Regions from separate parts of the Erwinia sp. AnSW2-5 genome, predicted to be linked through region 1. Evidence: predicted binding sites of a transcription regulator. Region 1 holds the regulator's gene; each other region holds the start of a gene.
What was found. The regulator CRP, encoded in region 1, controls carbon source genes, mostly activating them, when cyclic AMP is high. The targets are predictions, from matches to a motif close to ATGTGANNNNNNTCACAT.
Positions count from the first base shown of each region.

Region 1 (8,036 bases):
CGTGATGTAATCTTCATTAGTCACTCCCCTAATAACTGATAAAAATCATTGAATTACCATTAACCACATTTAAAAAAAGTATTGCACCGCCATGCAGGTAAGCAGACTCTGCTTAACAACATCGTGGATTTAAGGCAGCAACATAAGATGAATTTTTTAGTGTGGTGATAACGGCCGGGCATCAGGGAAGGAGCAAATATGCGGTATTTACCAAAAATGCAGCAGCTACGGATATTTCAGGAAGTGGTCAATCAGGGCAGTATTCGGGCCGCAGCACGCATGCTGGGACAATCTCAGCCCGCCATCAGCCGGACCTTAAAAGAGCTGGAATATATGCTGGAAACCTCACTGTTCGTGCGCAGTCCGCTGGGCATTACGCTGACGCCAAGCGGCCAGCTGTTTGTCGTGCGCTCACGGAGGATCCTTGAGGAGTTAAAACGGGCAGGTGATGAAATCCGTTTTCTCCACACGCAACATAGCGTCGTGAAAGTGGCACTGAATGACATTTTGTCACTGACAGTGCTGCCTGAGGTACTGGAACAATTCCATCAGCAGCTGCCGTTGACCCGCCTGTATGTCCAGGATCGCAGCCTGCCCTCTCAGCTGTTAGCGGGTGAACTCGATTTTGCGGTTTCTCCGCAACCTGAGGTGTTACCGGACGGGCTGGCGATACAACCGTTATTTAAGACCTCACTGAATGTTGTGGCGAACCGACATCACCCGCAGGTACAGACGAACGATCTGCAACAATTGAGAGGGAGTAAGTGGCTTTTCGCCGGAGAAGAGAGCGAGGTGGCCGTCAGGCTGGACGCGCATCTGGCGACTTTCTTTCAACAGCTGGAGCAGCCGCCTGTCTATACGCATTCACTCTCGCACGGGTTACAGCTGGTGCAGCAGGCAAACTATCTTATGTTGCTGCCACACCCGCTGTTGATCCGGTTTAATTCCACACTGCGGGCACTCGCCATCCCGGCGCTCCCTTCACTGCACTATGCCGCTGTGTGGCCAAAGCAATCTCCACTCACCGCCAGCGCGCAGCGCTTGCTGATGCTAATCCGTCAGGCATGCAAGCAGCTCACCTGAATCAGGCGAGGTCGATAACCTCAAAGCTGTGGCTAATTTTCACTGCGTTCCCCAGCATGATCGCCACCGAGCAATATTTCTCAGCAGAGAGATCGACCGCACGTGACACCGCTTTATCGCCCAGCGCTTTGCCACTGACAATAAAGTGCAGGTTAATATGGGTGAAAATTCGCGGTGCCTCTTCACGACGTTCCGAGGTCAGTTTGACTTCACAATCAGCAACATCGTGGCGGCCTTTCTGCAGAATAGACACCACATCAATAGCACTGCATCCCCCAGCCGCCATCAGCACCATTTCCATCGGGCTGGGCGCTTTATCCCCGGCATTACCATCCATCAAAACCTGATGGCCGGATGAGGATTCGCCCAAAAACGTCATCCCTTCAACCCACTTAACGCGTGCTTGCATCACAAAATCCTCTCATTGATTCAGTTACCGCAGAGTACGCTGCACTAACAAAAACGGCAACGCTGCCGTTTTAGAACTATGCTGAAGCGAGACAACAGAAGACAGTCTTGTAAAGCTGTGCTACAAACGAAGCTGCAATATTTTACTGGCATAACAATGCACGGTAAAAACGGGACGACAGCACGAGCCATGCTCTTAACAGAGGCCCGTATAATTTTCCTATGGGAACGCTTGAATATTTCAACGCCTTGCAGGGATACATACCCTGATACCCACAAATATTTCGTGTTTCAGTTCAGCGGCAACGCCTCTGAAGGACGCAGAATTCAGGGTATATTTAGGCACGATTACAACAGAGGATAACAGCGAATGGTTCTCGGCAAACCGCAAACAGACCCTACACTCGAATGGTTCCTGTCACATTGCCATATTCACAAATATCCATCCAAAAGCACTCTGATTCATCAGGGTGAGAAGGCGGAAACCCTCTATTACATCGTTAAAGGATCGGTAGCGGTGTTAATCAAGGATGAAGAAGGCAAAGAGATGATCCTCTCCTACCTCAATCAGGGCGACTTCATTGGCGAACTGGGCCTGTTTGAAGAAGGTCAGGAGCGTAGTGCGTGGGTACGTGCGAAAACAGCCTGTGAAGTGGCTGAAATTTCCTACAAAAAATTCCGTCAGTTGATTCAGGTGAATCCTGACATTCTGATGCGCCTGTCTTCACAGATGGCGCGTCGCCTGCAAGTGACATCAGAGAAAGTGGGCAATTTAGCTTTCCTTGATGTGACCGGACGCATTGCCCAGACGTTGCTGAATCTGGCAAAACAACCGGATGCCATGACGCACCCGGATGGAATGCAGATCAAAATCACCCGTCAGGAGATCGGCCAGATCGTCGGCTGCTCCCGCGAAACGGTGGGTCGTATTCTGAAAATGCTGGAAGATCAGAACCTGATCTCCGCACATGGTAAAACCATTGTTGTTTACGGCACTCGTTAACCGGCTCTGAACCCACGGCGCGACCCTCAGTCGCGCCGTTTTTTATTTGGTGTGGCTCATGTGGCGGAGAATTATCTATCACCCGGAAGTTAACTACGCACTCAGGCAAACGCTGGTGCTCTGTTTACCCGTGGCGATCGGCTGGATGCTGGGCAACCTGCAAAATGGCCTGCTGTTCTCATTAGTCCCCGCCTGTTGTAATAATGCCGGCCTTGATACCCCGCACAAACGCTTCTTTAAACGCCTGATCGTCGGCGGTTGCCTGTTTGCCTTCAGTAGCTTTTTGATTCAGTACGCCGGGGCCGAAGCGGTGCCACTGCCCGTGATCCTGCTGGTCATGGCACTCTTGCTTGGCGTGACTGGTGAGATCAGCCCGCTGCACGCGCGCCTGCTTCCGGCATCGTTGATTGCCGCTATCTTCACACTCAGCCTGGCCGGGCGCATGCCCATGTGGCAGCCACCGCTGCTGTTTATTCTCGGCACCGTCTGGTATGGCGCATTTAACTGGTTCTGGTTCTGGCTGTGGAAAGAGCAGCCGATGCGCGAAACCCTCAGCCTGCTCTATCATGAACTGGCTGATTATTGCGAAGCGAAATACAGCCTGTTAACCCAGCTGACCGATCCCCAAACCGCCCTGCCGCCGCTGCTGGTCCGCCAGCAGAAAGCCGTCGACCTGATTAACACCTGTTACCAGCAGATGCATATGCTGGCCGCCAGTCGCGACAGCCATTATCAGCGTCTGACGCGTGCATTTCAGGTCGCACTGGATTTGCAGGAGCATATTGCCGTTAGCCTGCACCAGCCGGAGGAAGTGCAAAAGCTGGTGGAGCAGAGCCACGCCGAGGCGGTGATCCGCTGGAATGCGCAGACGATTGCCACCCGCCTGCGGGTACTGGCTGACGATATCCTCTACCACCGCTTCCCTGAACGTTTCACGATGGAAAAACAGCTTCAGGCACTGGAGAAAATCTCCCGTCAGCACCCCGATAATCCGGTCGGTAACTTCTGTTACTACCACTTCAGCCGCATCGCCCGCGTGCTACGCACCCAGCATCCGCTGTACCGTCGCGACCTGATGGCTGACCGCCAGCGCCGCCTGCCGCTGTTCCCTGCGTTGAAAAGCTATCTGTCGCTGAAGTCCTCTGCCCTGCGTACCGCCGCACGCTTCGCCGTGATGCTGACCTTTGCCAGTTCGCTGGCCCTGTTCTTCAATCTGCCGAAACCTTACTGGATCCTGATGACGGTGATGTTTGTCAGCCTCAACGGCTACAGCGCTACCCGCGTCCGTATCCAGCACAGGGCGCTGGGAACGCTGGCCGGGCTGGCGATTGCCGCTGCCACACTCGGTTTACATGCCCCGGAATCCTGGGTGCTGCTGGTGATGTTGCTGATCACCCTGGTGAGCTACCTGTTTATCCGTAAGTTTTATGGCTGGGCCACCGTGGGATTCACCGTCACGGCGGTGTATACGCTGCAACTGCTGTCGCTAAACGGTGCGCAGTTCCTGCTGCCTCGCTTAATGGACACGCTAATGGGCTGTCTGATTGCCTTTGGCGGCATGATTTGGCTGTGGCCACAGTGGCAGAGTGGGTTGATGCGCCAGAATGCGCACGATGCGCTGGAGACCTATCAGGAGGCATTACAGAAGCTGCTGGGCAGCGAACAGGATGCGGAGAAACTGGCCTATCAGCGGATGCGGGTGAATCAGGCGCACAATGCGCTGTTTAACTCACTGCATCAGGCGATGCAGGAACCGGGCTTTAATTCACGCTACCTGGCCGATATGCAGCTGTGGGTCACCCACAGCCAGTTTATTGTTGAGCATATCAACGCCATGACGATTCTGGCGCGGGAACATACCATGCTGACGCCAACGCTGGCAGAGCGCTATCTGCAATCCTGCGAAATTGCCCTGCAACGCTGTCAGCAGCGTCTGGAGTATGACGGGCCGGACTCGGGCAGCAATGTACTGGATGCCCCCGAGGATTTCCATCAGGGACCCGTGACCATCATGGAACGACACGTGAAGCGTATTCTGGGTCACCTCAGCGTGATGCACACCATTTCGTCCCTGACCTGGAGCCAGCGCCCACATCATGGCCGCTGGCTATCCCGACGACTACGTAAATCGAAAACGTAGAAACGGGCCTTATTTCAGAACATTTTCGACCGCTGTCGCAAACCGTGCCATACCTTCGGCGATATCAGTTGGCTCAATCACCAGTGAAGGCGCAAAACGCATCACGTCCGTTCCGGCGACCAGCACCATCACACCGGCCTCTGCCGCCGCGTTAAGAATATCGCGCGCTTTACCGGCGTGCTGAGGTTTCAGCTCCGCGCCCATCAGCAGGCCTTTGCCACGAATATCGCTGAACAGATCGAAACGAGCATCCAGCGCCTGCAGCGCATCAACGAACAGCTGACGGCGCTCTTCCACACCTTCCAGCACCTCTGGGGTATTGATGATATCGAGCGCCGCTTCAGCGACTGCACAGGCCAGCGGATTGCCGCCATAGGTAGTGCCGTGCACGCCAGGCGCCATGACCGAGGCAATGTCGTTGGTGGTTAGCATGGCACTGACCGGGAAACCACCGCCCAGCGCTTTGGCTGTGGTGAGGATATCCGGCTGCACGCCGTAATGTTCATAGGCAAACAGTTTACCGCTGCGCCCCATACCGCTTTGCACTTCATCCAGAACCAGCAGCGCATTATGTTCATCACAGAGCTGGCGCAGCCCCTGCATAAATTCTGGTGTCGCGGGCATCACGCCCCCTTCACCCTGGATCGGCTCGACCACAATCGCGCAAGTATGATCGTCAATCACCGCTTTGACCGCAGCCAGATCGTTAAACGGCACGTGGACAATATCGGCAGGTTTTGGCCCGAAACCATCGGAATACTTCGGCTGACCGCCCACGGACACCGTAAACAGCGTGCGGCCGTGGAAGGCGTTATGGAAGGCAATGATTTTACTTTTGAACGGGCTGTGACGTTTGGTGGCGTAGTAACGCGCCAGCTTAAACGCCGCTTCGTTCGCTTCCGCGCCGGAGTTAGCAAAGAATACGCGTTCGGCAAAAGTCGCGTTGATCAGCTTGGTCGCCAGACGCAGCGCAGGTTCGTTAGTAAAGACGTTGCTGGTATGCCACAGGGTTTCACCCTGGGTTTTTAATGCCTCAACCAGCGCCGGATGGCAATGCCCGAGAGCGGTAACCGCGATACCGCCGGAGAAATCGATGTACTCTTTTCCCTGCTGATCCCACACGCGGCTGCCTTTGCCTTTGACCGGCACAAACTGTGCTGGTGCATAAACAGGCAAAATAACCTCATCGAACGTTGCACGTGTTACCGCTAATTTTTCCGCCGCCATTCACTACCTCGCCATTTATTCTTTTCAGGGATATGAAAATATAGTCATAAAATATGCATAAAAAGTCACGCAAAGGCAAACGTTAATCAGCGTTTGAGGAAATTAGCCAGCAGCTGATGCCCCTGCTCACTGAGGATGCTTTCCGGGTGAAACTGCACCCCTTCCAGCGCGAGCGTGCGGTGGCGGAAGCCCATGATCTCATCAGGCTGACCATTCTCATGCAGGGTCCAGGCGGTGACTTCAAATTCAGCGGGCAGACTGCCGTTTTCCACAATCAATGAATGATAGCGGGTCACGGTCAGTGGATGATTCAGCCCGGCAAACACACCGCCATCACGGTGTTCAATCGCTGATGTTTTGCCGTGCATCACCTTGCGCGCACGCACCACGCGGGCGCCAAAGGCCTGCGCGATCGCCTGATGTCCCAGACAAACGCCAAGAACAGGCAATTTTCCAGCGAAGTAGCGTATAGCCTCAAGAGAGATGCCGGCTTCAGTGGGCGTGCAGGGACCGGGGGAGATCACCAGATGTTCCGGGGCCAGCGCGTCAATCTCAGCGAGCGTGATCTCGTCATTGCGGCGTACGCACACCTCGGCCCCCAGCTCAGAAAAATACTGGTAGAGGTTCCAGGTGAAGGAGTCGTAATTGTCGATCAGCAGCAGCATGGTGGGCTCGTTACAGCAGGGCCGCCAGCAGACGGCCCTGACAGAATGCCATTAGAGAATTATGGCAGTACTTTGGCAGACAGAATGACCACCGGGGTCACCGGTACATTCTGGTAAGGGCCAAAGGTTTTCGTCTGAACCTGGGCGATCTTATCGGCCACGTCCATTCCCTTCACCACTTTACCGAAGACGGCATAACCAAAATCGCGCTGACCATGATCGAGGAAGGCGTTATCCGCCACGTTGATAAAGAACTGGCTGGTGGCACTGTCCTTCTCAGCCGTGCGCGCCATTGAGATGGTACCGCGTTTATTTAACAGGCCGTTATCTGCCTCATTTTTAATCGGCGGTTTAGGTTGTTTCTGCTGCATGTCGGCGGTGAATCCCCCGCCCTGCAACATGAAACCTGGGATCACGCGGTGAAAAATGGTGTTGTTATAAAAACCACTGTTCACGTAATCCACAAAATTAGTCACCGATACCGGTGCTTTCTGGTTGTTCAGTTCCAGTTCGATAGTACCGGCGGAAGTGGTCAGCAGCACATGCGTGTCCCCCTTCGCGGCAATAGCGGAGGCAGAGATCGTCGACAGGGCGAGAACGGTCGCCACTGCGGTCAAAGTACGTTTCAACATGAAAGATTCCTTACTGAGTGCAACAAACCATAAAAACAACGCTGATTGTAAAGAGGCACTTACCAACGCGCCAGCGTTTTACCTTTATTTACGCTGCAAACATCCTGAAGCAACCCGGCTAAGAGAAGTCCGAATGGTGATAATGATCACGTTATGAATGAAATATGAAGATATTCATTTCATTAAAGATTTAAGCAGATCACGAATATCGTTAAACTTCTCCCGTTTACCACGGGCATTCCGCCCGATGATTTCTCTTTCAAACAGGTTTCCACTATGACAAATCGCAATCGAATTGGGCTTACCTGGATCAGCTACTTCTCTTATGCGCTGACCGGTGCTGTGGTTATCGTTACCGGTATGGTGCTGGAGAATATTGCTGCTTACTTCCAGCTGCCCGTGGCACAGATGAGTAATACCTTCACCTTCCTGAACGCCGGTATCCTGCTGGCGGTATTCCTTAACGCCTGGCTGATGGAAATTGTGCCACTGAAGCGCCAGCTTATCTTCGGCTTTGTGCTGATGGTACTGGCCGTGCTGGGCCTGATGAACAGCCACAGCCTCACCGTCTTCTCTCTGTGCATGTTTGTGCTCGGGGTGGTGAGTGGTATCACCATGTCCATCGGTACGTTCCTGATCACCCATCTGTATGAAGGACGTCAGCGTGGCTCTCGCCTGCTGTTTACCGACTCCTTCTTCAGCATGGCGGGGACCATTTTCCCGATTATTGCGGCCGCTATTCTCGCGCGCTCACTGCCGTGGTACTGGGTCTACGCCTGCATCGGCGTGATCTATGTCGCCATCTTTGTTCTGGCACTGTGCTTTGAATTCCCGGTGCTGGGCAAGAAAGCCACCCGAGGTGAGCCTGTCGTAAAAGA
Region 1 is NZ_JBJGXA010000001.1:331,157-339,192, reverse strand. It holds gene ACFL9S_RS01465 (MFS transporter) at 1-17, opposite strand, end outside; gene ACFL9S_RS01460 (LysR substrate-binding domain-containing protein) at 199-1,083, shown strand; gene ACFL9S_RS01455 (OsmC family protein) at 1,085-1,492, opposite strand; gene crp (cAMP-activated global transcriptional regulator CRP) at 1,862-2,494, shown strand; gene ACFL9S_RS01445 (YccS/YhfK family putative transporter) at 2,553-4,634, shown strand; gene ACFL9S_RS01440 (aspartate aminotransferase family protein) at 4,644-5,861, opposite strand; gene ACFL9S_RS01435 (aminodeoxychorismate synthase component II) at 5,948-6,526, opposite strand; gene ppiA (peptidylprolyl isomerase A) at 6,586-7,158, opposite strand; gene tsgA (MFS transporter TsgA) at 7,435-8,036, shown strand, end outside.

Region 2 (8,036 bases), on a different contig from region 1:
CCGCGCTCGCACAACAGCTCATCGCCCTTCGCCACTACCGGTAGCGGCGTGCCATCGTTCTCTTCATCACGCTCTTTGCTGCCCAGCAGCGCACGCCAGCCCGCTTCAGCAAGGAACCGCGCCTTAGCCACAAACTTACCCCCCGCGATATCCAGTTCGATCACGCACTTGCGATACACCGCATCCGGGCAGAACTGCATCAGATACTGGGTGGCGATCAGCCGATAGATCTGCTGTTCGTTCTCCGTCAGAGAGACCCGGCTGCTGCGCGCTGTGGGGACAATGGCATGGTGCGCATCCACTTTTTTATCATCCCAGCAGCGATTCTTCTGGTCGCTGTTGAAATCGGCAGGCGGTGTCAGATCGGGCTGATGGGCATTAATGGCATTCAGTACTGCCTGACGCCCGGCAAAGTGTTCATCGGGCAGATAGCGACTGTCAGAACGCGGATAGGTGATCAGCTTATGGGTTTCATACAGACGCTGACAGGTATCGAGAACAATCTGTGCGCTCAGACCAAAACGTTTACCCGCTTCAATCTGTAACGCCGACAGTGAAAACGGCAGCGGTGCCGTATCGTTCTCACGTTTGTCGTTATAGCTGGTAACCAGTGCGGGCTGGCCATCAATACGCGCCACCACATGATCCGCCAGCGGGCGATGCAGCAAACGCCCCTCTTCATCCTGATAAGGCTCGCAGGAGTCACTGGGCTGCCACAGCGCGACAAAGCGTTCATCCTTTGGCGTGACGATATGCGCTTTCACTTCAAAAAAATCTTTCGCCACGAAGTTTTCAATTTCTTCATCGCGGCGCACCACCAGTCCGAGCACGGGCGTCTGAACACGCCCCACAGACAGAACGCCATCATAGCCAGCATTACGCCCCAACAGGGTGTATGCACGGGTCATGTTGATGCCATACAACCAGTCAGCGCGTGAACGCGCCAGCGCCGAGACGCACAGCGGAATGAATTCGCGGTTTTCGCGCAGTCGCCCAATAGCTCTTTCCACCGCCTGCGGGTTGAGATCGTTAATCAGGCAACGCTGTACCTTTGCCCGCTTCTCCACCGGCATGGTCAGGTAGTCCAGCACTTCATCGACCAGAAGCTGACCTTCGCGGTCCGGGTCACCTGCGTGAACCACTTCACTGGCCTGCTCCAGCAAGCCTTTGATGACATTAAGCTGCTTGGCGACCGACGGGCGCGGCTTCAGCTGCCACTTTTCCGGCACAATAGGCAGGTCAGCCAGCGACCAGCGGGCAAAACGGCTGTTATAACTGTCAGGCTGCGCCTGTTCTAACAGGTGCCCCACGCACCAGGTCACCACCTGGTCGGGACCACAGGCAATATAACCATCACCACGACGATGTGGCTTGGGCAGGACATCCGCAATAGCACGGGCAAGACTGGGTTTCTCGGCAATAAACAAACGCATCCGTGGGTAAATCCTGCTCAGGGTTTGACTTCAATAACGGCCCTTCCGGCCTGCTCCGTGGCTGTACTGCGTCAGACGAATCGTGTTCTCGTTCATCTGTATCACTCAGAAATAGCTGACGAATGGTGCGCTATCTGGCGACTGGATAGTGGTTGAGGATTTCAACTGCGGGGTGCCCAGATAGAGGAAACCGACAATGGCATCCTGCGTGCGGCAACCGAATGCCTGGCGTACCGTTTCGTCTTCTGTCCAGGCACCGCTGCGCCAGATGCCGTTAAAACCCTGTGCCGCTGCGGCCATCTGCATTGCCATCACGGCGCAGCCAGCAGAAACCACCTGCTCCCAGCGCGGCACCTTTGGATGCTCTTCACAGTGAGCAACCACGGTAATAATCATCGGGGCACGGAATGGCGCCTGCTGCGCTTTTTCGATGGCTTTGTCATCCAGCTGTGCATCACGTGAGACTTTTTCCAGCAGCGCGCTGAAGCGATCGCGGCCTTCATTTTCAATGATGATGAAACGCCACGGCTGCAAGGTGCCGTGATCGGGAGCGCGCATACCTGCCTGCAGAATGTTTTCCAGTACCTCACCTGCCGGCGCTGGCACCGCCAGACGGGATGCTGAGCGACGGTTAACCAGTAATTCCAGAGCGTCCATAACTTCCTCCTGATAATAATTTGTATCCCGCAGAAACTAGCACAGGATGATGTTTTGTTACAGCATTGCGCTTTTTCCTGCTGACAATTACGCCACTGCTATTTAGGATGTGAGCTATTACTGCCCGGTTTAGCGGTTACGCTGTCACCGACATCACGCGTATCGGGTATTTCATTGCGATTATGGAGAGTTTATGCGCGTCTTGTGGCGAATTATCGCTAATTTTTTTAAGTGGACATGGCGGGTGCTGAATTTCGTACGCGAATTTATTCTCAACCTTTTCCTTATTTTGCTGATCCTGGTAGGCGCAGGTATCTGGTTGCAGTTTAACAGTGCCAGCACGCCTGCCGATGTTCAGAAAGGTGCGCTGACCGTCAACCTCAGCGGTGTGGTGGTCGATAAACCGTCCGTCAGCAATACGATGAGTAAACTGAGCCGCCAGCTGCTGGGTGCCAGCAGCGATCGCCTGAAAGAAAATTCCCTGTTTGACGTGGTGGATGCCATTCGCCAGGCAAAAGGGGATGCAAAAATTACCGGCATGGTGCTGGATTTACGCAACTTTGCTGGCGCTGATCAGCCGTCACTGCAATATATTGGTAAAGCACTGCGCGAGTTCCGCGACAGCGGCAAACCGATTTACGCCACGGGCGACAGCTACAGCCAGGCGCAATATTACCTCGCCAGCTTCGCGAATAAGATCTACCTCTCCCCACAGGGAACGGTCGACTTGCACGGCTTTGCCACCAACGGTCTCTACTACAAAACCCTGCTGGATAAGCTGAAAGTCAGCTCTCATGTCTTCCGCGTCGGGACGTATAAATCAGCCGTTGAGCCTTTCCTGCGTGATGATATGTCACCTGCGGCACGGGATGCCGACAGTCGCTGGGTCGGTGAGCTGTGGCAAAACTATGTGAATACACTGGCGGCCAACCGTCAGATCACCGCAGACCAGGTGTTCCCGGGTGCGCAGGGCGTGCTGGATGGCTTGCAGAAAGTCGGTGGCGATACGGCTCAGTATGCCAAAGACGCCAAGCTGGTGGATGAACTGGCTTCTCCGTCCATTGTGGATCAGCAACTGGTGAAAACATTCGGCTGGGATAAACAGGCGAAAGACTATAACGGCACCAGCATTTATGACTATCCGCTGAAAAACACCCCGACCACCGATGGCAACGTCGCGGTCATCATGGCCAATGGCGCGATCATGGATGGCGAAGAAACACCGGGCAGCGTTGGTGGTGACACCACCGCAATGGAGATCCGGGATGCGCGCCTTGATCCGAAAATCAAAGCGATCGTTTTCCGCGTGAACAGCCCTGGCGGCAGCGTGACGGCATCTGAAACCATCCGTGAAGAGCTGGCAGCCGCAAAAGCAGCGGGTAAGCCGGTGGTGGTATCGATGGGCGGTATGGCAGCATCAGGCGGTTACTGGGTGTCTACACCGGCTAACTACATCATTGCCAGCCCGAATACGCTGACCGGTTCCATCGGGATTTTCGGCGTGATTAACACGGTTGAGAACTCACTGGATGCGATCGGCGTACACACTGACGGCGTAGCGACCTCACCGCTGGCTGATATTGCCAGCACCAAGGCGCTGCCAACAGAAGTGCAACAGCTGATGCAGTTGAGCATCGAGAATGGCTATAAAAACTTCCTCGGTCTGGTGGCGACGTCGCGCAACAAAACACCGGAACAGATTGACCAGATTGCACAGGGCCATGTCTGGACCGGCAGCGACGCGAAAGCAAACGGGCTGGTGGATGCGCTGGGTGACTTTGACGATGCCGTCGCCAAAGCCGCAGAGCTGGCCAAACTCAAGCAACCTCAGCTCAGCTGGTATCAGAATGACCCCAGCCTGATTGAGGTGCTGTTCAGCCAGGTCGATGCCTCCGCACACGCGGCACTGCCTGAAACGCTGAAAGCCTGGTTACCCGCGCCGATGATGGATGTGATGAATACCATGAAAGATCAGCCAGGACTGATGGGCGATCTGAACGATCCTCAGAACCGTTACGCCTTCTGTCTGAGCTGCGGTAACGTCAAATAGCGGTGACCGCGATCACTATTCAGCCCGACGCCATCTGGTCGGGCTGCTTTTCCCCTGTTTTCCCCTTATACTGCGCTTTTTTGGCAAGTCTTGAGTTTACTAATGCAAAAGAAATCCATTTACGTCGCCTATACGGGCGGTACGATCGGTATGCAGCGCTCTGAACACGGCTTTATCCCGGTCTCCGGCCATCTGCAACGTCAACTGGCCAATATGCCGGAGTTTCATCGCCCGGAGATGCCTGATTTCACCATCCATGAATACCAGCCGCTGATCGACTCCTCCGATATGACGCCGCAAGACTGGCAATCGATTGCGGATGACATTCGTCAGAATTATGACAATTACGATGGTTTTGTCATTTTGCACGGCACCGACACCATGGCATTTACTGCCTCTGCGCTGTCGTTCATGCTGGAAAACCTGGCCAAACCCGTGATTGTGACCGGCTCACAGATCCCCCTGGAGCAACTGCGATCCGACGGCCAGCAAAACCTGCTGAACTCCCTGTTTGTTGCCGCTAATTACCCGATTAATGAAGTGACGTTATTCTTCAATAACACGCTTTATCGCGGTAACCGCACCACCAAGGCGCACGCTGACGGTTTCAATGCGTTTGATTCGCCCAACCTCGCCCCGCTGCTGGAAGCCGGTATCCATATTCGTCGTCTGAATACCCCCGCGGCCCCCGCCGGTCAGGGAGCGCTGATCGTGCATCCGATTACACCGCAGCCGATTGGCGTGGTGACGATCTATCCGGGCATTTCAGCTGCCGTTGTACGTAATTTCCTGCAACAGCCGGTAAAAGCACTGATCCTGCGTTCCTATGGCGTCGGGAATGCGCCGCAGAACAAAGAGTTCCTGCAGGAACTGAAAGAAGCGTCTGAGCGCGGCATTGTGGTCGTGAACCTCACGCAGTGCATGTCCGGTAAGGTGAATATGGGCGGCTATGCCACCGGAAACGCACTGGCCCTTGCCGGTGTCGTGAGCGGTGCCGACCTGACCGTTGAGGCAACACTGACCAAACTGCACTTCCTTCTGAGCCAGGATCTGACCAGCAACGACATTCGTCAGCTGATGAAACAGAACCTGCGTGGTGAACTGACCCCGGACTAATTCAATGGAGTAACTGATGCGTGACCGCGAGGCGTTGTTGTTGATTGATCTGCAAAATGACTTTTGTTCTGGTGGCGCGCTGGCCGTCAGTGAAGGTGATCAGACCATTGCGGTGGGAAACCGCCTCGCTGCCGAGTTTCATCAGCGCGGTGAGCCGGTGATTGCCACGCTGGACTGGCATCCGGCAGGACACGGTAGTTTTGCCACCAGCGCAGGTACGCAGCCAGGGACCGTAGGTGAGCTTAACGGCCTGCCGCAAATGTGGTGGCCGGATCACTGCGTGCAGCACAGCCACGGTGCGCAGCTGCACCCACAGCTTAACCAGGCGCTGCTGACACTGCAGGTGTGCAAAGGGGAGAACCCGGATGTCGACAGCTACAGTGCGTTCTATGATAACGGCCAGCGTCACCAGACGCACTTACATGCCTGGCTCCAGGCGAACGGCATAACGGCGCTGACGGTAATGGGCCTGGCAATCGACTACTGTGTTAAATACAGCGTGCTGGATGCGCTGGCGCTGGGATATCAGGTCACCCTGGTGAGTGCCGGATGCCGTGGGGTCAATTTGCAGGCAGGTGACAGCCAGAAGGCCCTGACAGAAATGGCCAGGGCAGGCGCGAAAATTATCTAAACGCAACGAAAACACCGGGCGGGAAAAGCCCCACCCGGTGATATCATCAGCAAGAATTATTCCGGGAGGAATAATTTACTGGAGTTTTATTCGCGTGATCGCGTCGTCGCTGATCCCGAACTCTTCTTTGAGCTGTTTCTTGCTTTTCGTCACAATTTCCCCGCCTTTCGCTACACTCATATGTTGCGGGTTTTCATTGTGACGCGCCTGCCACAGCAGGACCAGTTGCAGGCTGTTCTCTTTCTGCTCCGGCGTCAGTGCCACGCCATCAGCCCACTTGCCGATTTCTACGGCCGTCACCAGTCGCTGATACACTTCTGGCGTCATACTGGCAATCATTTCGTCCAGTTCCATCACGACTCCTAGCCCTGAGTGCTGTTGCCGTCTTCGTCGGTAAAACTCAACGAAGCGGAGTTAACGCAGAAGCGCTCACCGGTCGGCTGCGGACCATCCGGGAACACATGACCGAGGTGAGAATCACAGCTTCCGCACCGGATTTCAATGCGTTGCATGCCGTGAGTTTCATCTTCCAGATAGCGAATGGCGTCATCACTGTAGGGTTCATAGAAGCTCGGCCAGCCACAGCCGGAGTCATATTTTGACCCGGACAGAAACAGCGGAGCCTGACAAACCAGGCAGTGATAGATGCCTTCGTGCTTGTTATGCAGCAATTTGCCGGAATACGGCGGTTCTGTGCCACGCTGCTGGGTAACGTAGCGCTGCATCTCGGTTAACACATTTTCGGGTGAGAAAGGTGTATCATCTTTAGCCATGTTAGACTCTCTGGCAGTGTTATTCTGAATTTATCGGCTGGTATTCTAACAAATACTTAACAAGAGCAGGTGAATTTTTCGAGTCGGGTGCATAAGGTGATCCAGACAACGCCGAATTTGTGATGCGGATCACTCTTTGGAACCATCACCCCTTTATATTCGGGCAACTTGCCCCAAGATCAATGTTGTTCACGCGTCAAGAAATAGGTTTTGTGTTGAATAATTCCTGTTCGACAGTTTGATTTGTCGCAACAATTGACACGATTCCGCTTGACGCCTGGTATGGTTTTTGTAATTTTACAGCCAACCTTTTATTCACTATCAACAAGCTGGTGGAATATATGACTATCAAAGTAGGTATCAACGGTTTTGGCCGTATCGGTCGCATCGTTTTCCGTGCTGCTCAGGAACGTTCTGATGTAGAAATCGTTGCAATCAACGATCTGCTGGACGCAGAGTACATGGCTTACATGCTGAAATACGACTCAACTCACGGCCGTTTCAAAGGCACCGTGGAAGTCAAAGACGGCCATCTGGTTGTTAACGGCAAAACCATCCGTGTTACCGCTGAGCGTGATCCGGCGAACCTGAAGTGGGATGCAGTAGGCGTGGATGTGGTTGCAGAAGCAACGGGCATCTTCCTGACTGACGAAACTGCACGTAAACACATCGAAGCTGGCGCGAAGAAAGTTGTACTGACTGGCCCATCTAAAGATGACACCCCTATGTTCGTTATGGGTGTAAACCACAAGTCATATGCTGGCCAGGATATCGTGTCTAACGCTTCCTGTACCACCAACTGCCTGGCACCACTGGCTAAAGTGATCAACGACAACTTCGGTATCGTTGAAGCACTGATGACAACTGTTCACGCAACTACCGCTACTCAGAAAACCGTTGATGGCCCGTCTCACAAAGACTGGCGCGGCGGCCGCGGCGCATCTCAGAACATCATCCCTTCTTCTACCGGTGCTGCTAAAGCGGTAGGTAAAGTGATTCCTGAGCTGAACGGCAAACTGACTGGTATGGCGTTCCGCGTTCCTACCCCTAACGTTTCTGTTGTTGACCTGACTGCACGTCTGGCTAAACCAGCTACATACAAAGAAATTTGTGCTGTGATTAAAGCTGCTGCCGAAGGCGAGATGAAAGGCGTTCTGGGTTACACCGAAGACGAAGTTGTTTCTACCGATTTCAACGGTGAAACACTGACTTCTATCTTTGATGCGAAAGCGGGTATCGCACTGAGCGACACTTTCGTTAAACTGGTTTCCTGGTACGATAACGAAACTGGCTACTCCAACAAGGTCCTGGACCTGGTTGCTCACATCGCTAAATAAGCGACGTGAATGAGACTGAGGGCGACGGAAGTCGCCCTT
Region 2 is NZ_JBJGXA010000005.1:59,580-67,615, reverse strand. It holds gene ACFL9S_RS04815 (DNA topoisomerase III) at 1-1,433, opposite strand, end outside; gene ACFL9S_RS04810 (NAD(P)H nitroreductase) at 1,539-2,090, opposite strand; gene sppA (signal peptide peptidase SppA) at 2,284-4,140, shown strand; gene ansA (asparaginase) at 4,243-5,256, shown strand; gene pncA (bifunctional nicotinamidase/pyrazinamidase) at 5,273-5,887, shown strand; gene ACFL9S_RS04790 (YeaC family protein) at 5,963-6,241, opposite strand; gene msrB (peptide-methionine (R)-S-oxide reductase MsrB) at 6,250-6,660, opposite strand; gene gapA (glyceraldehyde-3-phosphate dehydrogenase) at 7,002-7,997, shown strand.
Region 2: the regulator CRP is predicted to act here: its motif matches at 6,778-6,795, upstream of msrB (peptide-methionine (R)-S-oxide reductase MsrB).

Region 3 (8,036 bases), on a different contig from region 1:
TTGGTGCTGCTCTACGCGCGCGGGCGTCAGGGCAGCGTTGGCGCCTGCGTGAATACCGATGGTATTCTCACCTTCGCCATTAACAAATATCAGTGCCACACCCGTCGAGTCACCGACCACGGCTTCCACAGGGCTGACATCAATGCGGTCATTAACCAGTTGCTGACGAATACGTTCGCCTATGTCGTCTTCACCCACGCAGGCGATAAAGGCAATGTCGGCGCCACTGCGCCCGGCGGCAACGGCCTGGTTTGCACCTTTCCCACCGAATGCTACCTGATACTGCTTCCCGATCACCGTTTCGCCCGGACGCGGAAAATGCGTCAGATTCAGAATGTGATCTGCATTAATGCTGCCGAGGACAGCCAGTTTGCCAGTTTTCATCATAAGGGGATTGTCCAGATAAGTGCGCCACCCGGAGGTGGCGCGTGCCATGCTTTTCTTTGATTTATTTGGTGACCAGCTTCAGGTCAACCGGATTGATAGCCTGTACTTTCTGGCCTTTCAGCACCTTATCAGCCGTCTGAACGCCAATAACGCCGATTTGCTCCGGTAACTGAGCCACGGTCGCAGCCAGTTTGCCGCCTTCAACCGCTTTGATCCCATCAGGGGTGCCGTCGAAGCCCACCACTAAGACATCAGATTTGCCTGCCGTTTGCAATGCACGCAGGGCACCCAGTGCCATTTCGTCGTTCTGAGCAAACACCGCCTGCACGTCCGGGTGAGCGGTCAGCAGGTTCTGCATCACGTTCAGGCCCTTGGTACGGTCGAAGTCAGCCGGCTGGCTGGCGAGAATATTGAATTTGTGTGCATCGGCAGCCTGTTTGAAGCCTTCACCACGCTCACGCGCAGCAGACGTTCCGGCAATACCCTGCAGTTCAATGATTTTTGCATTGTCGCCGACTTTCTTGGCGATGAAGTTACCGGCCATTTTGCCGCCGAAACGGTTATCAGACGCCACGTGGCTGACCACGGTGCCCTGAGAGGCTACACGGTCCAGGGTAATCACTGGAATGTTCGCCTGGTTTGCCATTTTCACCGCGTTACCCACCGCATCAGAATCGGTCGGGTTAATCAGTAACAGCTTGGTGCCACGAACGGTCAGGTCCTGCACGTTAGCCAGTTCTTTCGCCGGGTTGTTCTGAGAATCCAGTACCACCAGGTTGTAACCCAGTTTATCCGCTTCCTTCTGCGCGCCATCTTTCAGCGACACGAAGAACGGGTTATTCAGGGTAGAAACCACCAGCGCAATAGTGTCCTTTGCCAGCGCGTTAGCGCTCAACGTGGCGCCTAACAGTACAGCCAGTGCAGTCAGTTTTTTCATCTTCATTTTCATGTCCTGTAAAGGTAAAGAGTTCTATTTACTGCTTTTGTTGTCTACCAGCACCGCCAGCAAAATCACCACAGCTTTGACGATCATTTGGTAGTAAGAAGAAACGCCGAGCAAGTTCAGCCCGTTATTCAGGAAGCCTAAGATCAGTGCACCAATCAGCGTGCCCATAATCCGGCCTTTACCGCCAGCGAGGCTGGTTCCACCCAGCACCACAGCTGCAATCGCATCCAGCTCATAGCCCGTACCTGCCGTCGGCTGCGCCGAGGAGAGACGTGCCACTTCGATGGTGCCCGCCAGTGCCGCTAACATGCCGCACAGCGCATAAACGATAATTTTGACGCGGTTAACACTGATGCCGGACAGACGCGTTGCCGCTTCGTTACCGCCCAGCGCATAAATGTAACGGCCAAGGCGCGTGTGATGCAGCATGTACCAGGCCGCGAGGAACACCACGCCCATTAACCAGACCGGCGTCGGGATACCCAACGGGCGACCGATACCAAACCAGCCAAACAGGTCTGCATTGTCGCTGAAGCCGGTATTCACCGGGCTGCCGTTGGTGTACACCATCGTCACACCACGCAGCAACAGCATCATCACCAGCGTGGCGATAAACGCCTGCACTTTGCCTTTCGCGACAATCGAACCGGTAATCGCACCAATAAAAGCACCCAGTGCCAGCGATGCCGCTACCGCCACCAGTGCATTCACTTCCAGCCCGACAATCGAGGCAGCCACTGCCCCGGTCAGCGCCAACAGTGAACCCACGGAAAGATCGATACCGGACGTGAGGATCACCAGCGTCATACCCACCGCCATAATGGCGTTGACCGACGTCTGTTGCAGAATGTTAAACAGGTTGGCCACAGTGAAGAAATTCGGGCTCAGGCTGGAAACGATGGCAATCAGCACCACCAGCGCGATCAGCGATTTCTGCTCAAGCAGCCATGCCTTACTGATCAGGCGGCGTGAAGGGATTGTTTGCGTACTCATAGTTATGCCAGCTCCGCGCTGTATTGTTTACCCACTGCCGCCGCCATCAAAATTTCCTGCGAGGCTTGTTCAATCGGGAAGTCACCGCTCAGGCGACCTTCGTGCATCACCAGCACGCGGTCACTCATACCCAGCACTTCCGGCATTTCGGAGGAGACGAGAATGATGCTCAACCCTTCCTGTTTAAACTGGTTAATCAGCTGATAAATCTCTTTTTTCGCGCCAACATCAACGCCACGCGTTGGCTCATCGAGGATCAGCACTTTCGGCCGCGTCATCAGCCCACGGGCAATAGCCACCTTTTGCTGATTACCACCAGAGAGCAAGCCAATCGGCTGATTCATTGACGGCGTTTTAACGTTGAACAGCTTGATAAAGTCGCCGACCGCCTGCTGCTCTTCCGCATGTTTCAGGCGGCCCGCGCCATAGCTAAAGTAGTTGAGGGCGGTCAGTGACATGTTCTCTTTCACCGACATGCCCAGCACCAGGCCATCACGCTTACGATCTTCAGAGATATAGACGATACCGTTCGCCAGCCCCTCTTCCGGGGTGCGCGCAAAGACGGTTTTACCGTCCAGCGTCACCGTGCCGCCGCTGCGCGACAAAGCGCCGTACAACACTTTCATCAGTTCGGTACGACCCGCGCCCATCAGCCCGGCCACACCCAGAATTTCGCCTTTACACAGCGTAAAACTGACGTCCTCAACGCCGGAACCACTGAGATGCTCAACCTTCAGGCGAATCTCACCCGGTGCTTTATCCAGGCGTGGATACTGCTCTTCCAGCTTACGACCGACCATCATTTCAATCAGCGACTCTTCCGTCAGCTGGGCCACTTCACGTTCTGCAATAAACTGGCCGTCGCGGAAAATGGTGACGTCATCGCAGACCTCAAAAATCTCTTTCATGCGATGGGAGATATAAACAATGCCGCAGCCCTGCGCTTTCAGCTCGTTGATCACCCGGAACAGCGAAGCGGTTTCGGTATCGGTCAGCGCGTCCGTCGGCTCATCCATGACGATCACTTTTGACTCGAAGCTCAGTACCTTGGCAATCTCCACCATCTGCTGGTCACCGATAGACAGATCGCCGACCAGCTTATGGCTGCTAAAGCGCAGATTCAGGCGTTTCAGTAAGGCATCCGCCTCGGCGTGCATCTTTTTCCACTGGATGCGGCCAAAACGGTTAACAAATTCGCGACCCAGGAAGATGTTTTCCGCAATGCTCAGCTGGGGGATCAGGTTCAGTTCCTGATGGATAATGCCGATCCCGGCTTCCTGCGACTCTTTCGGTCCGTTAAAGGTGGTTTCCTGACCCAGCCATTCAAACGTGCCCGCATCACGGGCGTAGATCCCGGTGAGCACTTTCATCATGGTCGATTTGCCTGCACCGTTCTCACCCACCAGCGCCATCACGCGGCCAGGATAAACAGAGAGCGCCGCACCCGACAGCGCCTTGACGCCCGGGAAGGCTTTATCAATGCCTTTTAATTGCAGTAAAGGTTGCATAACAGCCTCTAGAAGGTCACGCCAGCGATCAGGATGACATTCGCATACGGAGAGCACTCTCCGCTGCGAATGACGGCCTGACTACGCTGAGTCTGGTGTTTGAACTGTTCGTGACTGACATAACTGATACTGATTAAATTACCCTGGTGTTGTTGCAGTAAGTCGAGCAGGGCGATCAGTTCACTATGAAGTTGCGGGTTATGCTGCTTAATTTCCTCCGCAATGATGGCACTCTCGACCTGCATCTCGCTGGTGACCGCCTGGGTAACCTGTAAAAATGTCGGAATTCCATGCGTTAACGCCAGATCGATACGCTGCGGACCCTGTGGGACCGGCAGGCCGGCATCGCCAATCACGATGCTGTCAGTATGACCGAGACGTGAAATCACGGACGAGATATCAGAATTCAGTAAGGTGCCTTTTTTCATTATTCACTCCAGAGCGAAACGTTTCGCTGAGTAGCAGTTTAAGAAATGGCCGGGGGAAAACAATCATCAGATGTTGAAAATGTGATCGCCATCGAAACGTTTCGCTGACGCCGTGAAGGGATTTGTTTTAAGGCAAAAAATGGCCCTTTAATGTTACCGGTAAAGGGCCAGTAATGAATGTATTGAACGCGTGGAGGGTATGGCAGCCTTCACAAAATCTGGCTGAGATGTAACTGGCCCATCAGCAGGTGGTTATCAGCGTAGTCCACCGGAATAGCCACGACTGCGGGCCCCTGCACGTCCATTGCTTTACGCAACGTCGGTTCCAGCATGTCTGCGCTTTCCACAGCAAAACCCGCGGCACCAAACGACTTGGCATAGGCTTTAAAATCAATCGGACCGAATTTCACCCCGGAAACCCGCTGGTATTTCTTCTCTTCCTGCATCGCCACCATGTTGTAGCACTCATCCACCCAGATGATATGCAGCAGGTTCGCCCCCAACCGTACCGCCGTTTCCAGCTCCATACTCGATTGCAGGAACCCGCCATCCCCGGAGACCGAGACCACTTTGCGAGACGGGTCAACCAGCCAGGCACCGATTGCCCAGGGCAGCGCAACGCCCATGGTTTGCTGACCGTTGGAGATCATGATCTGACGGGCACGGAAGCTGTAAAGATAACGGGCGATCCAGATATGGAAACTGCCCATATCCACCGTCAGGGTGACATCACTGTTAATGATGTCCTGCATGGCACGCACGATACGCAAAGGATGCAGAGCAAACTGATTCAACTGATGACCGCGCAGCGCCAGCAGTTCACGCTGCTGCTGGCGGTCACTGAGGATCGCGGCCGCCTGCGGGCTGAGGGTTAACGGGCCGCGAATACGCGCCGTCAGTTTATCCAGCGTGGCGGCAATATCCCCCACCAGCTCGGCATCCGGCTGATAACAGTTGTCGGTATCGGCGGGTAACACATCAATATGCACCAGCGTGGCGTTGCCGCTGTTCCACATTGCGGGTTCATACTCCACGGGACTGTAGCCAATGGTGATAATCAGGTCGGCTTCACGCAGCAACCGGTCGCCCGCCTGATTGTTAAACAGCCCGACGCGCCCGGCAAAACGGGAAAAATGCTCCTGGCGCACCGCCCCTGCCGCCTGATATGTGCTGGTGACCGGAATATGACTACGCTCCAGCAGCTGATGCAGTGCATCACTGTTAGCGGGCTGGCTGGCCATCAGGCCCAGCAGCAGCACCGGGTTTTTCGCCTGTGCGATTTGGCGGGCAACAGCCTCAATCGCCACATCCGGTGCCGCCCCCAGCAGCAGCTGGCCGCTGGTATTCAGCAGATGCCCGCGCGCTGGCTCATTAATAATATCCTGCGGCAGGCTGACAAACGCCGCACCGGGGCGCCCCTGCTCCGCACTGCGAAACGCGTTAGATAACACTTCGGCAATCGCATCTGAGGAACCAACTTCTACCGCATATTTACTGACCGGGCGAAACATCGCCACGGTATCCATGCTTTGATGCACCTGCTTGGCGCTGTCAGCGCGTTTTACCGCCCCGCCCAGTGCCACCACCGGATCGCCTTCGGTGGTCGCCGTGGCCATACCGGTAATCAAATTGGAACAACCCGGCCCGGAGGTCACCAGCGCGACGCCCGCTTTCCCGGTCAGCCTGCCCACGGCCGCCGCCATAAACGCCGCGTTAGCTTCATGGCGCACGGCAATCGTCTGCACCGATGTATCGAGTAACGAGTCAAACACCTTGTCGATTTTTGCACCTGGAATGCCGAAGACCTGCTTCACTCCCTGTGCTTCCAGTTGGGCAACGACCAGATCGGCACCGTGTGCCCATTGTTGAACCTCAGTGACGTTTTTCATCTTTTGTTCTCTCTCTTTTCAGCTTTCAACAGAACGAATGGCGGAATCCAGGTTTTCCGGGCTGAGATCCGCCCGCAGGAAGTCGCTGTCGCCAGGCAGGTCAATCACCAGCTTGCTGATCTCACCAAAGGTCAGCGTGCCGTGATCAAGCTGATAGTCCAGAAGATGACCGCCCCCCTGGCGATCGTCAGTAATAAAGTGTTCGTGATAGCCCGCAACGTTGATGCCCTGCATATACTGCGGCGTGCGAAAACCGATCAACACGCCATTGCGCTGTTCAAAATGAAAGGTGGGCTGCTTGCCGAGCACCTCCGGCATCGATTTATACGGACGATGCTGGCAGGGAACCGTGCGGGTTTCTGCCCGGCTGAAAAGACCGTCGAGACGCAATGCGCAGAACTGATTATCGGAACTGACCTGCTGGTCAATGACCCGATGCACACCAGCCCGATCAACCGGGCCTGTAAAGCGATGCTGATACTGAGGGCGGAAGAAGGTCATCACCGCAAACGGCGATTTCTGGTCAGGGCTGGCCGCACGCGCACTGCCGTCCGAACGTAACTGGTACACTTCACGGTTAAAAGCGATCAGCTCACCATCCAGCTGATTAAAGGTTCCGAGACCAAAATCGCCCTTCTTCAGCAGGTCTGCCACCGTGGTGGTGCCGTCATACACGCCGCTCAGTAACGCACTCATCAGAGAGGTCTGATAGATTACACTTTCTGGCCTTTCCTTCTGCATCACCTTGACAGTTTCAGTCAGCTGTTCCGAACATGAACAATTAGTTACAGAATATGTCATTACCATTCTCCCCGCTAAACTGTTAAGAAGTATTGAATCAATGTTGACTCGATTCAGTTCGGGATTCCAATATAGAACCCCCCCCACTTTGAGACGTTTTCGATATGGAACTGCGGTATCTACGTTATTTCGTTGCAGTGGCTGAGACGAAGCACTTCACCCGTGCGGCGGAAATGCTTGGCATTTCACAGCCACCGCTGAGCCAGCAAATCAAAAAACTGGAAGAAGAGATTGGCACTCCGCTGCTGAAAAGACTGACGCGTGGCGTGGAACTGACGGACGCCGGGGAGGCGTTTTACCGGGATGCCTGTCAGATCCTGGCACTGACCGGTCATGCGCTGGAAAAAGCAAAAGGGATCGCCCGCGGCATCAGTGGGAAGTTGTCGATTGGTTTCGCCAGCTCCACCGCTTTTCATCCGCAGATATTTCGGGTGCTGCGCCGTTTTCAGGATCGTTTTCCAGACATCACCCTGCTGCCGCAAGAGGAGAGCATGGCGTCGCTAATGCATGATCTACAAGAGGGATTACTGGATGCCGCCTTTGTGCGACTGCCCTGTGAGAGCAGTAAGGCGTTTAATCTGAAAGCCATCGCCAGTGAGAAGATGGCGCTGGTACTGCCCACCGGGCATCGGCTTGGCCACTCGCCGTGTCTGTCGCTGGCGCAACTGAGCGAAGAACCGTTGATTTTGTTTCCGCGAGAGGTGGCCCCCAGCCTGTATGAAGTGATTATCAGCGCCTGTCTGCGCGCCGGGTTTCAGCCGAATGGCGTGCAGCAGTCACCGCAGATTTCGTCGAGTGTGAGTATGGTCGCCGCGGGCTTCGGCATTACCATCGTGCCCGATTCACTGCGCTGTATCAGTCTGCCCGGCGTCAGCTTCCATCAGATTGAGGATGCTGCGCTGGGCAGTGATATCGCTCTGGCCTGGCGGCGCTGGGATCGCTCTCCCGCCCTCCACCACCTGGTCACGATGCTGGCTGGTGATTAACCGCCGATTTTACGCACCTGTTTGACGTCCAGTTCCAGCGAGTTGAAGTCTTTATCCAGTTTGCCCTGGAGTTCAACATTGTCTTTCGGGCCAATGGT
Region 3 is NZ_JBJGXA010000036.1:3,270-11,305, forward strand. It holds gene rbsK (ribokinase) at 1-387, opposite strand, end outside; gene rbsB (ribose ABC transporter substrate-binding protein RbsB) at 449-1,330, opposite strand; gene rbsC (ribose ABC transporter permease) at 1,358-2,326, opposite strand; gene rbsA (ribose ABC transporter ATP-binding protein RbsA) at 2,329-3,834, opposite strand; gene rbsD (D-ribose pyranase) at 3,843-4,262, opposite strand; gene alsS (acetolactate synthase AlsS) at 4,472-6,151, opposite strand; gene budA (acetolactate decarboxylase) at 6,170-6,952, opposite strand; gene ACFL9S_RS20470 (LysR family transcriptional regulator) at 7,057-7,938, shown strand; gene ACFL9S_RS20475 (YgiW/YdeI family stress tolerance OB fold protein) at 7,935-8,036, opposite strand, start outside.
Region 3: the regulator CRP is predicted to act here: its motif matches at 4,342-4,359, upstream of rbsD (D-ribose pyranase).

Region 4 (8,036 bases), on a different contig from region 1:
CTCCTGTAAGGACTTATTGATCACTAGTTGCTCAACATAGTTCGTGTTGCAGGAAGGCGGCAAGCCCGCGAGTCCCCGGGAGCAGAGATAACTCTGTGACCGGGGCGAACGGGTGCAGCCAACGCACCTGCGGCGCGAAATAGGCAGAGCATTAAAACCACGCAAGAGGCTACCCTGTAAGCCCGCCTTCTGGCAACATAAAGCTAATGACCGGAAAGCGGTTCTTTCACCAGAATTGAAGGGTTGAGATGGCAAAAGCCAAACTGAAGTTTCGTCTTCACCGCACGGTGATCGTTCTGATTTGCCTGACACTGCTGGTGGTGCTGATGCAGGGCGCCTCGTGGTTCAGTCTTGGGCACCAGATGGCGCGCTCTGAACAGGTTGAAGAGCTGGCCCACACGCTGACGCGTCAGGTCGCCTGGACGCTGACGCCGCTGATGGACAATCCTGATGATAATCATCAAAAAATTATCGATTCGCTTGACCAGATGACCCATGAAAGCCGCATTCTTGACGCTTCGCTGTATGACAGCGAGGGAAGTTTGATTGCGCACAGCGGTGAAAGCATTAACGTACGGGACCGCCTGGCACTGGATGGTCAGCGGGCCGGTAGCTACTTTAACCATCAGATTGTCCAGCCGCTGACGAGCAAAGACAGCCCGCGCGGGTTCCTGCGCGTCACGCTGGATACCCATGTGCTGGTCACCGAAGCCAAGCAGGTGGATAACACCACCAATATTCTGCGCTTAATGATGATCCTGGCGCTGGCCATCGGCATTATTCTCTCCCGTACCTTACTGCGCGATCGCCGTACCCGCTGGCAACAGTCGCCATTCCTGCTCACCGCGAATAACCCGGTGAAAGAGGATGATGACGAGAGTGAGGCAGACGCTGAAACGGACGGTAGCCCTTCTGCTGCCGACACAGGAAATAACGCAACGGCGCCCTTACCCAACAGCAAATAAAGCGATTACGCTGAAATAGCTTTTCGTGTTCTGTACTCCTTTTCGCCTCAGTTGCATCGTAAGCACTCCCGAGCGCTTATGCGCTCTTGATGCCTGAAAACTAAGGAGTACAACGATGAAACGGAACTTTATTATCGTCGCGATCGCCACTGTGGGCCTGTGTTTTTCTGCTGCTACTTTTGCCGCAGATCAATCCGGGATCGCCGTTTATTCCACTCAAGGAGAGTTGAAATCCCGATCGTCAGATGGCCTGAATAATTACGGAAAAACATTTGAAGTGACGCTGAAAAATACCACAGCGAAAAATATCGACTTGCAGATGTTTTGCCTGAAAGGGTATTCGCATGATGGCCGGGAATTCCCGGTTGACCGTATTGACGATCGTCTGGCGCACGGGAAATTAAAACCTCAGGGCAAAGTCACAGGGCCGGTGATTTTCTCTGCCGCTGACGACAGTGTGTTTGATATCAACCAGGTAAAGATTACGGACAAATGTCATTAATGAAAGTCCGCTGCGTGGGGCATTTCGCGTGATGGTTTGACAGAAACGCGGATAAACGGGGGCGGGCTGAACGCCCGCCCCCGGAAGGACATTACTCTTTGTCGCCCAGCAACACAGACTCCAGCGCGATTTCAATCATCTCGCTAAACGTGGTCTGACGCTCTGCTGCGGTGGTCTGCTCATGGGTACGGATATGGTCAGACACGGTGCAGATGGTCAGCGCTTTGGCGCCAAACTCTGCTGCTACGCCATAAATACCGGCGGCTTCCATTTCCACACCCAGAATGCCGTACTTTTCCATCACGTCGAACATCTGTGGGTCCGGCGTATAGAACAGGTCGGCAGAGAAGATGTTGCCCACGCGCGCTTTCACACCCAGCGCTTTCGCTGCATCAACCGCGTTACGCACCATGTCAAAATCAGCAATAGCTGAGAAATCGTGATCTTTAAAACGCATGCGGTTCACTTTGGAATCGGTACAGGCACCCATACCAATCACCACGTCACGCAGTTTCACATCGGCACGCACGGCACCGCAGGATCCCACACGGATGATTTTCTTCACGCCGAATTCGGTGATCAGCTCTTTCGCATAGATAGAGCAAGACGGGATGCCCATACCGTGACCCATCACGGAGATCTTACGGCCTTTGTAAGTCCCGGTGTAGCCCAGCATACCGCGCACGTTGTTCACTTCCACAGCATCCTGCAGGAAGGTCTCAGCAATGTGTTTTGCACGCAGCGGATCGCCCGGCATCAGCACGACGTCAGCGAAATCACCCATCTCAGCGTTAATATGTGGCGTTGCCATGTTTCATCCTTATCTCAAAAAAGAGTGTTACTTCAACCTTCAGAATAACGACTTACCGTATTCCATCGGTGAAAGACCAAAATAGTGAGCGACCGTCTGACCGATATCGGCGAAGGTATCGCGATAACCGTAATCACCCGGTTTCACGCCCGGCCCGTAAATCAGCACAGGAATATGCTCGCGGGTATGTTCGGTACCCGGCCAGCTTGGATCGCAGCCGTGGTCAGCCGTGAGGATCAGGATATCACCCTCTTTCACCTGCGCCATCAGCTCCGGCAAGCGGCGGTCGAACAGCTCCAGCCCACCGGCATAGCCAGGGATGTCGCGGCGGTGCCCCCAGCTGGAGTCGAAATCAACAAAGTTAGTGAACACAATACTGTTGTCCGGCGCGGTTTTCATCTCCGCGACAGAGGCATCAAACAGGGCATCCAGGCCGGTCGCCTTCACCTTTTTGGTGATGCCAACATGCGCGTAGATATCCGCAATTTTACCCACGGAAATCACTTCACCGCCCTGTTCGTCCACCAGCTTTTTCAGCACCGTTGGCGCAGGCGGCTCTACCGCCAGGTCGTGACGGTTCCCGGTGCGCTCGAAGTTGCCAGCTTTGTCGCCAATAAACGGACGCGCAATCACGCGGCCAATATTGTAGCCACCTTCGGTGAGCGCTTCACGGGCAATCTCACAAAGTTCGTAAAGGCGATCAAGGCCGAAGGTCTCTTCGTGGCAGGCAATCTGGAACACAGAGTCAGCAGAGGTATAGAAAATCGGCTTGCCGGTTTTCATATGCTCTTCGCCCAACTGGTCGAGGATCACCGTGCCGGAAGAGTGACAGTTGCCGAGGTAGCCTGGCAGATTGGCTTTTTCCACCAGCAGATCAAGCAGCTCCTGCGGGAAACTATTTTCCAGATCGCTGAAGTAACCCCAGTCAAACAGCACCGGCACACCGGCGATTTCCCAGTGACCTGACGGCGTGTCTTTCCCGGAAGAGAGTTCGCTGGCGTAAGCGTAAGCGCCAATAATTTCGGCGTCTTTATCCAGCCCCGGCGGGAATTTACCGCTGGAAGCTTCCGCCGCCTTACCTAAACCCAGTGCCGTGAGGTTGGGCAGATGGAGTGGGCCTTTACGCCCTTTGTCTGCTTCACCCTTGAAGCACGCCTCGGCAATATGTCCGAGTGTATTCGAGCCTTTATCGCCAAACGTGTCGGCGTCTTTGCTGTACCCGATCCCAAAGGAATCAAGCACCATGATAAATGCACGTTTCATCCTGATCTCCTGCGCGATAGTCGCGATGAGCGTTAAAAAAATGCGATCAGAACAGAATACTCCTTCTCAGGATATTCTGCGATAAATAACTGGCGTTGGAGCCGGTGCGGCATCCCCGACGGCAACGGCGCGTTTTACCGCGCTGGCCGCTTCCTGCCAGCTGGCTTCATCAGACGCATGGATCACTGCCAGCGGACGCTGACCGTCCACCGCATCACCCAGTTGCGCCACATCGCTGAAACCGACACTGTAGTCAATGCTGTCGCTGGCACGACGCCGGCCACCGCCCATGGAGACGACCGCCATACCAAGTGCACGCGTGTCCATTGCGCTGACGATGCCAGGCCGGTCGGCATACACCGCTTTGCTCAGCATCGGCGCGGGCAGGTAGCTGTCCATCCGTTCAATAAAGTCTGTCGGCCCTTTCTGTGCGGCCACCATGCGGGCAAATATCTCCGCCGCACGGCCATTGTCCAGCACGGCCTGAAGCTTGCTGCGCGCGTCATCCGCTGAGGTTGCCAGGCCGCCGGAGAGCAGCATCTCGCTGCACAGCGCCATCGTCACTTCCAGCAGGCGCGGATTACGGTACACGCCGGTCAGGAACTGCACCGCTTCGCGCACTTCCAGCGCATTGCCCGCGCTGGACGCCAGCACCTGATTCATGTCCGTCAGCAGCGCGGTGGTCTTGCATCCTGCGCCATTCGCCACGCCAACAATCGCCTGCGCCAGTGCTTCGGATTTTTCAAAGGTCGGCATAAACGCACCGGAACCCACTTTCACATCCATCACCAGCGCATCCAGGCCTTCTGCCAGCTTTTTGGCGAGGATCGATGCTGTAATCAGCGGGATCGAATCCACCGTCGCGGTAATATCGCGTGTGGCATAGAAACGTTTGTCTGCCGGTGCCAGCGAGTTGGTCTGGCCGATGATCGCCACACCGACATCTTTAATGATCTGACGGAAACGATCGTCCTGCGGGAATATATCAAACCCAGGGATCGCCTCAAGCTTATCCAGCGTACCGCCCGTATGGCCGAGGCCACGACCCGAGATCATCGGCACATAGCCGCCGCAGGCCGCGACCATCGGTCCGAGCATCAGGGAGGTCACGTCGCCAACGCCCCCGGTGGAGTGCTTATCCACTACCGGGCCATTGAGATTCAGCGCTTTCCAGTTCAGCACCGAACCGGAGTCACGCATGGCCATCGTCAGCGCCACGCGTTCAGGCAACGACATATCATGGAAATAGATCGTCATTGCCAGCGCAGCAATTTGCCCTTCAGAGACCGTGTTATCACGCACACCATTGATAAAAAAGCGGATCTCTTCTTCGCTTAATGCCTGCCCATCACGTTTTTTTCGAATAATTTCTTGTGGCAGAAACACGGTCACCCCCAAAATAAAAGTTCACATTCCAAACAGGCGTTATTGGTGCAGCCAGTTTGGATTCGGCCAGCGCAGAGCAACCGCAGCGTACTTGAGTACGTGAGGAATGCGAGCACTGCCCGGATTCAAAATGGCAAACAAAATAGCCTGTTAGTATTTGCTGTCACTGGTTGCGCCAGAAAAACCTGCGGCATTCAGCAGACTGGCCAGCAGGCTGGATGCGCCAAAACGGAAATGGCGGGCATCGGCCCAGTCGCTGCCAAGAATGTCATCCGCCAGTTTCAGATACAGTGCCGCGTCATCGGCGGTGCGCACGCCACCGGCAGGTTTGAAGCCAACCTGCTGCTTCACGTCTTTTTCGGCGATAACACGCATCATGATTTCCGCAACGTCCGGGGTGGCGTTAACCGGCACTTTCCCCGTCGAGGTTTTAATAAAGTCAGCGCCCGCATCAATCGCAATTTCGGAGGCTTTACGGATCAGCGCTTCTTCTTTCAGCTCACCCGTTTCAATAATCACTTTTAACAACACGTTGGCGTCTGAACACGCCTTTTTACAGGCTTTTACCAGCTCAAAGCCGACCGTTTCATTACCCGCAATCAGTGCGCGGTACGGGAAGACCACGTCCACTTCATCCGCACCGTAGGCAATCGCCGCACGGGTTTCCGCCAGCGCAATATCAATATCATCGTTGCCGTGCGGGAAGTTGGTTACCGTGGCGATGCGAATATCCGGGGTCCCCTGCTCACGCAGCGTCTTGCGGGCAATCGGAATAAAACGCGGATAGATGCAGATGGCTGCCGTGTTACCGCCAGGGGATTTTGCCTGATGACATAACACGATCACTTTCGCGTCAGTATCGTCCTCATTCAGCGTGGTTAAATCCATCAGTTGCAGCGCACGCAGCGCCTGAGTTTTTACATCGGACATCATTCTCTCCAGACAGGTTTTGTGAGGGCGGGGTCGACATATTCACAACCCGCGACGCCCTGTAATGTTAAAATTATAACAGTCAGCATTAGACTATTTTGCGGGTGATTTCACAATAAAAGGATTCTTGTTTCATCATTATCGCAAGAAATTTGACATTGATCACACCGAACAAGGCGATGAAGGCCAGTAACGCCGATCACCGCGCCATAAAGAAATGTTATAATTATAACATTCCGTTTTTCGTCATGATTGGAAGATAGAAGATAAAAGTATAGTCAGCTCACACGCCAAACAGCGTGCGGGTGTTTTCTCGCAGAGTATCAGCAATATGTTGCGGGGATTCGGGTCTGAGTGCGCACAGCGTTTCCCAGACTTCCCTGACCCGCTCCGGGCGGTTGGGTTGCCCCTGAAATCCCTGTAATGGCATGTCAGGTGAGTCAGTTTCCAGCAGCAGCGAGGTCAGCGGCAGCCGGGAAAGCGTCTGGCGGGTTTTACTGGCGCGCTCATAGGTGATGGTGCCGCCCACGCCAATCGCATAACCCGCGCGGATAAACGCCAGCGCCTGCTGTTCGCTGCCCGCAAAACCATGAACCACACCGCAGCGCGGCAGCCTGGCACGGCGCAGGTGCATTGCCAGCTTGTCATGGGTGCGGCGTGAATGCAGGATCACCGGCAGGTCGTAATCACGCGCCAGGCGCAGCTGCGCCTCCAGCAGCGCCTGCTGTCGGTCGAACTGCGGATTGTCGATGTAGAGATCGAGACCCATTTCCCCAATCGCCACCAGCTTCGGGTGCCGCCGTTGCAGATGCTGCTCAAGCGCGTGCAGATCCTCAGGCTGATGTTCGGCAATGGCCATCGGATGCACGCCGAGCGCGGCGTAAACCGCATCATGTTGTTCAGCCAGCGCGATCACGCCGTCAAAGCGCGCAGCAGAAACGCCAACAGCAATAATGCGCTCCACGCCTGCGGCAGCGGCTTGTTGCAGGCTGGCCAGTTCATCACCGACAAACGGCGGAAAATCAAAATGGCAGTGGGTGTCTACAAAGCGCAGCGTCATGCCAGCGATCCTTTATCAAAATCTTCATCATTGCCCGGCAACGGTGCGGGCGTAATCCCCTGGCGATGCGGTGCATTGGCAACGCGCACCGTCGGCACTACCGGACGCCGGGTCAGACGGTTGCCATCGTTGAGCCACTGACCGAGCGTGGCAAGAAAATAACGCCCGCAACGACGGCCAAGGTGGTAATCCTGATTCAGCGACGTAATCCGGCTGCCGAGCGCGTTGCTGGCCAGCGGGCGCGGTGGGTAGATTTCAATAATGCGCAGCCGATCCGGCGGGTTGTCGATAAAGCGCTGGATCTCGCGATAGCTCTCTTCATGCACCTGCAAAATGTTGATCAGCGGTTGCAGCGCCCCCTCACTCAGCCAGCGTTCTACGCGTTTCAGCCACTGAGGAGTATAGGTCATCTGCGAAGGCACCGTGCGGATCACCACAATGGTTTCCGCGCCGCGCCGTGCGGCTTCGCGCACCGGAATGGCATCGCGGATGCCGCCATCAAGATAGCTGACGCCGGAGAGATCAACACCCGGCCGGTAAAAACCCGGAATGGCGCTGGAGGCTTTAATAATGTCATGCCAGGTATCAGCGGTTGGTGAAAAGTAATCCGGCGTGTAGTCGTCGCTGCGGCAGGCGCACATATAGAATTCCCGCCCGCTGGAGAATAGCTTCTCCCCGGCATCCACGGCCAGTGGAAATTCCTGACGGGTAATATCGATCAACCAGTCGAGATCGATCAAGTGCCCCCCACGGACAAAACGCAGCGGATCGAAGAACTGTTTACGGGTGGTGTAACGGGTGATGACGCGGCGAGCGTAGCCCGGCTGGGCGCAGACGAAGGCCGACAGATTTTGCGCACCGGCAGAGGTGCCGAGCATCAGATCAAAGGGATTAAAGCGAGCCTGCTGGAAGGCATCCAGCACACCGGCGGTAAAGATACCGCGCTGCCCACCGCCTTCACATACCAGGGCAAGTTTACCCGGCCGGAAGGGTGTTAACGCCAGTGGCTCAATATTGCCAAGGGTTATCGGAATGCGAGTGCCCAAGCCAGGTATCCTCTCATGTTAAAGAAAGCGAGGATACCTGTTCTCGGTCAGGTGCGTGAGGCGCTTATTGCTT
Region 4 is NZ_JBJGXA010000039.1:38,111-46,146, reverse strand. It holds gene ACFL9S_RS21635 (YtjB family periplasmic protein) at 249-965, shown strand; gene ACFL9S_RS21630 (DUF4354 family protein) at 1,081-1,467, shown strand; gene deoD (purine-nucleoside phosphorylase) at 1,559-2,278, opposite strand; gene deoB (phosphopentomutase) at 2,318-3,541, opposite strand; gene deoA (thymidine phosphorylase) at 3,608-4,927, opposite strand; gene deoC (deoxyribose-phosphate aldolase) at 5,078-5,857, opposite strand; gene ACFL9S_RS21605 (TatD family hydrolase) at 6,141-6,917, opposite strand; gene ACFL9S_RS21600 (patatin family protein) at 6,914-7,963, opposite strand.
Region 4: the regulator CRP is predicted to act here: its motif matches at 6,008-6,025, upstream of deoC (deoxyribose-phosphate aldolase).